DNA from 3 places in the Serratia ficaria genome. Region 2 is predicted to be linked to each of the others. Evidence: predicted binding sites of a transcription regulator. Region 2 holds the regulator's gene; each other region holds the start of a gene.
What was found. The regulator PhoB, encoded in region 2, activates phosphate uptake and scavenging genes when phosphate is short. The targets are predictions, from matches to a motif close to CTGTCATAAAACTGNCNNAT.

Region 1: the regulator PhoB is predicted to act here: its motif matches at 1,912-1,931, upstream of phoA (alkaline phosphatase).
Region 3: the regulator PhoB is predicted to act here: its motif matches at 1,481-1,500, upstream of pstS (phosphate ABC transporter substrate-binding protein PstS).

The regions. Positions count from the first base shown of each region.
Region 1 covers NZ_LT906479.1:1,641,283-1,644,556, reverse strand. Annotated here, with positions in the region: gene CKW09_RS07870 (antibiotic biosynthesis monooxygenase family protein) at 1-335, opposite strand, end outside; gene CKW09_RS07865 (ArsR/SmtB family transcription factor) at 409-1,092, shown strand; gene CKW09_RS07860 (glutathione S-transferase N-terminal domain-containing protein) at 1,167-1,874, shown strand; gene phoA (alkaline phosphatase) at 1,996-3,274, shown strand, end outside.
Region 2 covers NZ_LT906479.1:1,146,442-1,149,715, reverse strand. Annotated here, with positions in the region: gene CKW09_RS05385 (PstS family phosphate ABC transporter substrate-binding protein) at 1-129, opposite strand, end outside; gene phoR (phosphate regulon sensor histidine kinase PhoR) at 146-1,462, opposite strand; gene phoB (phosphate response regulator transcription factor PhoB) at 1,487-2,176, opposite strand; gene sbcD (exonuclease subunit SbcD) at 2,401-3,274, shown strand, end outside.
Region 3 covers NZ_LT906479.1:5,186,448-5,189,721, forward strand. Annotated here, with positions in the region: gene glmS (glutamine--fructose-6-phosphate transaminase (isomerizing)) at 1-1,240, shown strand, start outside; gene pstS (phosphate ABC transporter substrate-binding protein PstS) at 1,576-2,616, shown strand; gene pstC (phosphate ABC transporter permease PstC) at 2,713-3,274, shown strand, end outside.

The DNA of each region.
Region 1 (3,274 bases), 490 kb from region 2:
TAATTCCGGCTGTCCAGCGGCGCCTCCTGCCGCCGTTCCAGGCCATAATCTCGCCTCACCTCGGCCACCCGCAGCCGGTACTGCGCCAGCACTTCGCGGCGGCCTTGCGCCTGCGCGGCGCGGTGCCGCTCCAGGTTGCGCCATTGCTGCACCGCCGCTTCATCGCGCCAGAACGACAACGACAGCAGGCGCTGCGGATCGGCCAAGCTTTGGAAACGTTCAATCGATATAAACCCGTCGATCTCCGCCAACAGCGGTTTAAGCTCCGCCGCCAGCTGCAGGTAAGTGTCGCGCTGGCCGTCGGCGGCCTGCAGTTCAAAAATAACGGCAATCATGATGACCTCCGGTCAGGAAATATCGGCCATGCTAGCGCTGGACGCACCGCCATACTTCGCCTAACTTCGAAGTATGGATAACATGGATATTGAACATCGTTTGGCGGCGCTGAGCGCCGCTATCGCCGACCGCACCCGGGCGCGCATGCTGTGCCTGCTGATGGACGGCCGCGCCTATACCGCCACCGAGCTCAGCGCGGCGGCCGACGTCGCCGCCTCTACCGCCAGCGGCCATCTGGCGCGCCTGCTGGAACAGCGGCTGATCGCCTGCGTCAGGCAGGGGCGCTATCGCTATTTCCGCCTGGCCGGGCAACCGGTAGCCACCGCGCTCGAGGGGCTGATGGCGTTGGCCGGCGTCGAACGCCCGGTGGTAAAAAGCAGCACGCCGAGCTCGCTGCAGTTTGCCCGCACCTGTTATGACCATATGGCCGGCGAAGTGGCGGTGAAACTGCATGACCGTCTGCATGCCCGGGGCTGGCTGACGGGCGATGAAGACTATCGGCTCAGCGCCGCCGGCGCCGCCGCGTTGGCGCAGCTGGGCGTCGATTGTTCGCCGGCCCCTTCTCGCCGGCGTTTCGCCTGTGGCTGCCTGGACTGGAGCGAGCGCAAGGCCCACCTCGGCGGCGCATTGGGGGCGGCGTTGCTGGCGGCCTTTATCAAACGGGGCTGGCTCCTGCGCCGGTTGGACAGCCGCGAGCTCAGCCTCACCGCCGGCGGTAAAAAAGCGCTGGCAGCACATTTTGACCTCACGCTGTAACACCGCAATACGCTAGTTTTGCTGCAATACTCAAGGGGTACGCTTTGGCGAACCCGCAAACCCGAGGAGTTTCCATGCTCGATCAATCTCAATTCCCGATCACCAGGCTCTGGCCGGCCCAGCACCCGGAGCGGCTGCAGCTGTACTCACTGCCGACGCCGAACGGCGTCAAAGTGTCCATCATGCTGGAAGAGATCGGCCTGCCCTATGAACCGCACCTGATCGATATCGGCAAAAACGAAACCTGGACGCCGGAGTTCCTGTCGCTGAACCCGAACGGCAAGATCCCGGCGATCCTCGATCCCGATGGCCCGGGCGGCAAGCCGCTGGCGCTGTTCGAATCCGGCGCCATCCTGCTGTATCTGGCGGAGAAGAGCGGCAAATTCCTGCCGCAGGATCCCGCCCGGCGCTATGAAACCATTCAATGGGTGTTCTTCCAGATGGCGGCGGTCGGCCCGATGTTTGGCCAGCTCGGCTTCTTCCACAAATTCGCCGGGCGCGAATATGAGGACAAACGGCCGCTGGAGCGCTACAAGAATGAATCCAAACGCCTGCTGGGCGTGCTGGAAAGCCGCCTCGAAGGGCGCGACTGGATTATGGGTGAGGAATACGGCATCGCCGATATCTCGCTGCTGGGCTGGGTACGCAACCTGATCGGTTTCTACGAGGCGCGCGAACTGGTGGAATTCGACGGCTTCCCGCGCGTTGGCCGATGGCTGGAACGCGGCCTGGCGCGGCCGGCCGTGCAGCGCGGCCTGAACATTCCGGCGCGAGACGTCTGACGATAAGCGGGGCAGCCGCCGGGCCGCCCCCCTTTCGCCGTCATAAAACTGTCATCACCCTGCACTACTCTCCTGGCGTAACAATTTGATGTTATTTGTATTACGACAAGGAGTTTCCCTCATGCAACCTGCTGTTTCCCTGCTCGCCGGCGCCGTGTTATCCGCCCTGCTGTGCTCTTCCGCCATCGCCGATGACGCCCCTGCCCCTGGCGCCGGGCTTAGCGACCGCGCGGCGCGCGGCAATATCGCCGAACCGGGCGGCGCCCGTCGCCTGAGCGGCGACCAAACCGCCGCGCTGAGGGCCTCGCTGTCGGATAAAACGGTGAAGAACGTCATTTTACTGATCGGCGACGGCATGGGCGATTCCGAAATCACTTCGGCGCGCAACTACGCCGAAGGCGCCGGCGGCTATTTCAAAGGTATCGACGCGCTGCCGTTGACCGGCCAATACACCCACTATTCGCTGGACAAGAAAAGCCACAAGCCGAATTACGTTACCGACTCCGCCGCCTCCGCCACCGCCTGGTCCACCGGGGTAAAAACCTATAACGGCGCGCTCGGGGTGGATGTAAACGGCAAAGATCGGCCGACGTTGCTGGAGATCGCCAAAGCGGCCGGCAAGGCTACCGGCAACGTCTCCACCGCCGAACTGCAGGATGCTACGCCGGCGGCGCAGGTGTCGCACGTCACCTCGCGCAAATGCTATGGTCCGGAAGAAACCAGCGAGAAGTGCGCCGCCAATGCGCTGGAAAACGGCGGCCGCGGCTCGATTACCGAACAGCTGCTGAAAACCCGTGCCGACGTCAGCCTGGGCGGCGGCGCAAAATCCTTCAATCAGCAAGCGAAAAGCGGCGAATGGCAGGGAAAATCACTGAAGGAGCAGGCCGTCGCTCAGGGTTACCAGTGGGTCGGCGATGCCGACGGCCTGCGGGCGGTGACGCTGGCCAACCAGCAAAAACCGCTGCTGGGGCTGTTTGCCGATGGCAACATGCCGGTGCGCTGGCAGGGGCCGAAAGCCTCTTACCACGGCAATATCGACAAGCCGGCGGTCGCCTGCGAGAACAACCCGGCGCGCACCGCCGCCGTGCCAACGCTGGCGGCGATGACCGAAAAAGCCATCGACCTGCTGAAAACCAACCCGAACGGTTTCTTCCTGCAGGTGGAAGGCGCCTCGATCGACAAGCAGGACCATGAGGCCAATCCGTGCGGCCAGTTCGGCGAAACCGTCGATCTGGACGAAGCGGTGCAAAAAGCGCTGGCCTTCGCCCGCGCCGACGGCAACACCCTGGTGATCGTTACCGCCGATCACGCCCACTCCAGCCAGATAATCGCCGTCGACGCCAAGGCGCCGGGCCTGACCCAAACGCTGACCACCAAAGACGGCGCGCCGATGACCATCA
Region 2 (3,274 bases):
CAGATTGGCCAGGGTATCGGAACCGACGCTGGACAGGTTGCCCGACAGCATGCCGTCAGGCTGCGCCAATGCGCCGCGACCGGCCAGCAGCGCCAGGCAAAGCAACAGCCATCGGGAAATTCGGGTCATACCGGTGTCTCGCGCGTTAATTTTTCACCGCATTCTCTGATAAAGCGGCGGGAACAATCAACCGGTTAGGCAAGGTAAAGATGAATCGCGTGCCGCTCCCCGGCTCGCTGAGGATTTCCAGCCGCGCATCGTGGTGGCTGAGCGCGTGCTTGACGATCGCCAGCCCCAGCCCGCTGCCGCCGGTCTGGCGCGAGCGCGCCTTGTCGACGCGGTAAAAGCGCTCGGTCAGGCGCGGTATATGTTCGGCGGCGATGCCCGGCCCGTTGTCGCTGACCTGGAACTGCGCGCCCTGCGGCGTCTGCTGCCAGCTCACTTCGATATTGGTGCCCTTCGGCGTGTGATTGACCGCGTTATACACCAGGTTCGACACCGCGCTGCGCAGCTGATCGTCGTTGCCGAACACCTTAAGCTGCTCGTTCACCCGGAAGGTGATTTCGTGGTTGCCGCCGCTCAGCGACTGCGCTTCGCGCTGCAGCACCCGCAGCATCAGCGGAATGTCCACCCGTTCATTCATTTCCACGTTGGGCGCCGCCTCGATGCGCGACAGCGTCAGCAGCTGCTTGACCAGCCCGTCCATGCGCCGGGTCTGCTCCTGCATGGTGCCCAGCGCCCTGCCGCGCAGCGAGCCGTCCAGCTCTTCGTCGCTCATCATCTCCAGGTAGCCCTGCAGCACCGTCAGCGGCGTGCGCAGCTCGTGGCTGACGTTGGCGAAGAAGTTGCGCCGCGCGCCTTCCAACTGGCGCATTTGGGTGACGTCGCGCGCCACCATCAGCAGCTGCCCCTCGGAATAGGGCATCACGCGGAATTCGACGTAGTGTTCGTTATTCAGCTGCAGCGTCAGCGGGCGCGAGAACTCCTGCTGTTGCAGGTAGTGGGTGAATTCGGGGTAACGCAGCAGGTTGAGGATATGCTGGCCGTTGTCTTCCGGCCAGCGGAAGCCCAGCAGGTGTTGCGCCAGCCCGTTGCACCAAAAGATGTTGCCTTCGACGGTGGTCATCACCACCGCATCGGGCAGCGATTCGGCTCCGCTGCGGAAACGCTTGATCAACAAGGCCAGCTCGCGGCGGCGGCGGCGATTGCGCTGCTGCATCTGGTACAGCCCGTAGAACAGCGGCTCCCAGCTCCAGCGCCCCGGGGGCGGCGTCATGCTGCGATCGACCCACAGCCAGTGAGAGAGTTTGAGTTGGTTATAAAAATTCCAGGCCAGCGCCGCCAGCGCGGACGCCAGCAGGAACCAGGGCAGATAACCGAAAATCAGGCCCAGCAGCAAGGCGGGCAGACAGAAAAGGGCCAGCTCCAGGGCCAGCCTCTTCCACGACAGACGTTCTAACACGGCATATTCTCCAGCGCGGCGCGATCAGTAGCGCGTTGAGAACCGGTAGCCGGTGCCCCGAACGGTTTGAACCATTTTATCATGACCACTGGTCTCTAACGCCTTGCGGAGCCGACGGATATGCACGTCAACGGTACGGTCTTCCACATAAACGTTAGTGCCCCAGACGTGATTAAGCAACTGTTCGCGGCTATAAACACGCTCCGGATGGGTCATAAAGAAGTGCAGCAGTTTGAACTCGGTCGGCCCCATATCCAGCGCCTGATCGTTGGCCATCACGCGGTGTGAGGAAGGGTCCAGGCTCAGCCCTTGCATTTCAATCACTTCTTCCACCGCCATCGGGGAGATGCGGCGCATTACCGCCTTGATGCGCGCCACCAGCTCCTTGGGCGAGAAAGGTTTGGTGATGTAATCGTCCGCCCCCACTTCCAGGCCGCGCACCCGATCTTCTTCTTCGCCGCGCGCGGTCAGCATCATCACCGGAATGTCGCGGGTCAGCGCTTCGCGCTTCATATGTTTGATAAACTGAATGCCGGAACCTCCGGGCAACATCCAGTCGAGCAACACCAAATCAGGGAACGGCTCAGACAGGCGCGTCACGGCGCTGTCATAATCCTCGGCTTCCAACGGTTGGTAACCATTCTGTTCCAACACAAAGCACACCATCTCACGGATCGGCGCTTCGTCTTCCACCACCAGTATGCGTCTTGCCATCGTCAATCCTGCCAATGTGTTAGCGATCACAGTTGATTGCGGGCGCCATTATGCGTCAGTTTTGTGACACTTTTATGAAAAAAAGGGATGGTTATAGGCAGTAAGCATAGCGATTATTTTTTACATAAAAGAAAAATCATTCGGTTGTCATAATGATTGCGTCACGACAGCCGCTGCCGCGCCCTTTATAATCCTCGCCATTACCTTATCGCCCCGGGAGTGTCATGCGCCTGATCCACACCTCTGACTGGCATCTTGGCCAGTACTTTTTCACCAAGAGCCGCGCCGCCGAGCATCAGGCTTTCTTGCGCTGGCTGATCGAACGGATCGAACAACAGCAGGTGGATGCGCTGATCGTCGCCGGCGACCTGTTCGATACCGGCTCCCCGCCCAGCTACGCCCGCGAGCTGTATAACCGCTTTGTGGTGGAGCTGCGGCGCACCGGCTGCCAGCTGGTGGTGCTGGGCGGCAACCACGACTCGGTGGCGACGCTGAACGAATCGCGCGAGCTGCTTTCCTGCCTGAACGCGACGGTGATCGCCAACGCGCAGAGCGACATCGAACGGCAAATTCTGGTGCTGAACCAACGCGACGGCCAGCCGGGCGCGGTGTTGTGCGCCATCCCGTTCCTGCGGCCGCGCGACCTGCTCACCAGCCGCGCCGGCGAATCCGGCGCGCAGAAGCAGCTGGCGCTGCAGGAAGCGATCGCCGAACATTATCAGGCGCTGTATCGGGCGGCCTGCGACCGCCGCGACCAACTGGGATTGCCGCTGCCGATCGTCGCCACCGGCCACCTGACCACCGTCGGCGTCACCGCCTCCGACTCGGTGCGCGATATCTACATCGGCACGCTGGACGCCTTCCCGGCGCAGGCGTTTCCCCCCGCCGACTACATTGCGCTGGGCCATATTCATCGCGCGCAAAACGTCGCCAAGTCGGAGCATATTCGCTACAGCGGCTCGCCTATCCCGCTCAGCTTCGATGAACTGGGCAAGGCCAAAAGCGTGTTCATGGTCGACTTCGCCGCCGGCGCCCTGCAGCAGGTGACGCCGCTGGAGATCCCCAGCTTCCAGCCTATGCGGCTGATCAAGGGCGATT
Region 3 (3,274 bases), 1.2 Mb from region 2:
GCTGCCGGTAACCCGTCGCTTTATCTTCCTGGAAGAAGGCGACGTGGTGGAAGTGACCCGCCGCACCGTCAGCATTTTCGACAAGCAGGGCAACGCCATCGAGCGCCCTGAAATCGAATCTCAGGTGCAGTACGACGCCGGCGACAAGGGCGCTTACCGCCACTACATGCAAAAAGAGATCTACGAACAGCCGCTGGCGCTGAAAAACACCCTGGAAGGGCGTTTCAGCCAGGGGCAAATCAACCTGAGCGAGCTGGGCCCGCGCGCCGACGAACTGCTGGCGAAGGTACAGCACGTGCAGATTATCGCCTGCGGCACTTCCTACCACTCCGGCATGGTGGCGCGTTACTGGTTCGAAGCGCTGGCCGGCGTACCGTGCGACGTCGAAATCGCCTCCGAATTCCGCTACCGCAAATCGGCGGTGCGCCCGGGCAGCCTGATCATCACCCTGTCCCAATCCGGTGAAACCGCCGATACCCTGGCGGCGCTGCGCCTGTCCAAAGAGCTGGGCTATCTGGGGTCGCTGGCGGTGTGCAACGTGGCCGGTTCTTCGCTGGTGCGCGAATCCGATCTGGCGCTGATGACCCGGGCCGGCACCGAAATCGGCGTGGCCTCCACCAAGGCCTTCACCACCCAGCTGGCGGTATTGCTGATGCTGGTGGCGCGCCTCGGCCGCCTGAAGGGCATGGCGGAAAGCGTCGAGCATGACATCGTGCATGCGCTGCAGGCGTTGCCGGCGCGCATCGAGCAGATGCTGTCGATGGACAAAAACATCGAGGCGCTGGCGGAAGGTTTCTCCGACAAGCACCACGCGCTGTTCCTCGGCCGCGGCGATCAGTACCCGATCGCCATGGAAGGGGCGCTGAAGCTGAAAGAGATCTCCTACATTCACGCCGAAGCCTATGCGGCGGGCGAGCTGAAGCATGGCCCGCTGGCGCTGATCGACGCCGATATGCCGGTGATCGTGGTGGCGCCGAACAACGAGCTGTTGGAAAAGCTGAAATCCAACATTGAAGAAGTGCGCGCGCGCGGCGGCCAGCTGTACGTGTTCGCCGATCAGGACGCCGGCTTCGTCAGCAGCGAAGGCATGACCATCATCCCTCTGCCGCACGTCGAAGAAATCGTGGCACCAATCTTCTACACCGTGCCGTTGCAGCTGCTGTCTTACCACGTGGCGCTGATCAAAGGCACCGACGTTGACCAGCCGCGCAACCTGGCGAAGTCTGTCACCGTAGAGTAATTTTTCTCAGGCATCATCGAAAAGCCGGCCGCTGCGCCGGCTTTTTTCATGGCGGCAACCACCATGACACCGAAGCGACATTTTGAATAAAAGTTGTCATATTCAAGCGGATAGATAGGGTGAAAACGGTTTTTTTATTGATTGATAATTGAGGTGTTTTATATTTAACTGGCTGATTTTTATGGTGAGTTAGCCTGTTTTTATCGGGTGTAATATAACTGTCATATTGCGTACATTTTTCTGTCACCAAACTGTCCTATTTTCCCTCCTGCAGCAATACTTACTCTGATTAAAACGACTCGAAGTCGATTTTAAATATCCCATTAGGAGGGATTATGAAACTGATGCGTACCACCGTCGCCAGTATTGTGGCAGCGACTTTCTCCCTGACCGCCGTGTCCGCGTTCGCTGCTGCCAGCCTGACCGGTGCAGGTGCGACATTCCCCGCTCCGGTTTACGCCAAGTGGGCAGATTCTTATCAGAAAGAAACCGGCAACAAAGTTAACTATCAGGGGATCGGTTCCTCTGGCGGCGTGAAGCAGATCGTGGCCAATACCGTTGACTTTGGCGCCTCCGACGCCCCGCTGTCCGACGACAAGCTGGCGGCTGACGGCCTGTTCCAGTTCCCGACCGTGATCGGCGGCGTGGTGCTGGCGGTCAATATACCGGGCATCAAATCCGGCGAACTGACGCTGGACGGCCAAACCCTGGGCGATATCTACCTGGGCAACGTGAAGAAATGGAATGACCCGGCAATCGCCAAGCTGAACCCGGGCGTGAAGCTACCGGATCAAAATATCGCCGTGGTGCGCCGTGCTGACGGCTCAGGCACCTCGTTCGTGTTCACCAGCTACCTGGCCAAGGCCAACGCGCAGTGGAAAGAGAAAATCGGCGCCGGTTCTACCGTTAACTGGCCAACCGGCCTGGGCGGCAAGGGCAACGACGGCATCGCCGCCTTCGTACAGCGTCTGCCTGGCTCCATCGGCTACGTTGAGTACGCCTACGCCAAGCAGAACAACCTGGCTTACACCAAGCTTATCTCCGCAGACGGCAAGCCGGTGAGCCCGACCGAAGAGAGCTTCAGCAACGCCGCCAAAGGCGTGGACTGGAGCAAGACCTTCGCACAGGACCTGACCAACCAGAAAGGTGAGGACGCGTGGCCTATCACCTCCACCACCTTCATCCTGGTGCACAAAGAGCAGAAAAACCCTGCTCAGGGCGCCGAAGTGCTGAAATTCTTCGACTGGGCGTACAAAACCGGCGCCAAACAGGCTAACGACCTGGACTACGCTTCTCTGCCGAACGAAGTGGTTGAGCAGGTGCGCGCGGCATGGAAAACCAACGTAAAAGACAGTTCCGGTAAAGCGCTGTACTAACAACGCAGGGGCGCGGGTAACGCCGCGCCCCACTCAGTTTTTCAGGGTTCAGCCCGTATTGGGTGGGCCTGCCAGGGTTAAAACAGAGAGCAATCTATGGCTGAGTACAAGCCGACCATTAAAGCACCGAGTAAAAATGGTGACGTCATCTTCAGCGCGCTGGTTCGACTGGCTGCGCTGATTACCCTATTGTTGCTGGGCGGCATTATTGTTTCGCTGATCTTCGCCTCCTGGCCGAGCATGCAGAAATTCGGCTTCGCCTTCCTGTGGACCAAAGAGTGGGATGCGCCGGCCGAGCAGTTCGGCGCGCTGGTGCCTATCTACGGCACCGTGGTCACCTCGCTGATTGCATTGATCATCGCCGTGCCGGTGAGCTTCGGCATCGCGCTGTTCCTGACCGAACTGGCGCCAAACTGGCTGAAGCGCCCGCTGGGCATCGCCATCGAGCTGCTGGCGGCGATCCCGAGCATCGTTTACGGCATGTGGGGCCTGTTCGTGTTCGCCCCGCTGTTCGCCGAGTATTTCCAGACCCCGGTCGGCGAGGTGCTGTCCGGCATTCCGATCGTCGGTGAGCTGTTCTCCGGCCCGGCCTTCGGCATCGGCATTCTGGCCGCCGGGGTGATCCTGGCCATCATGATCATCCCTTACATCGCCGCGG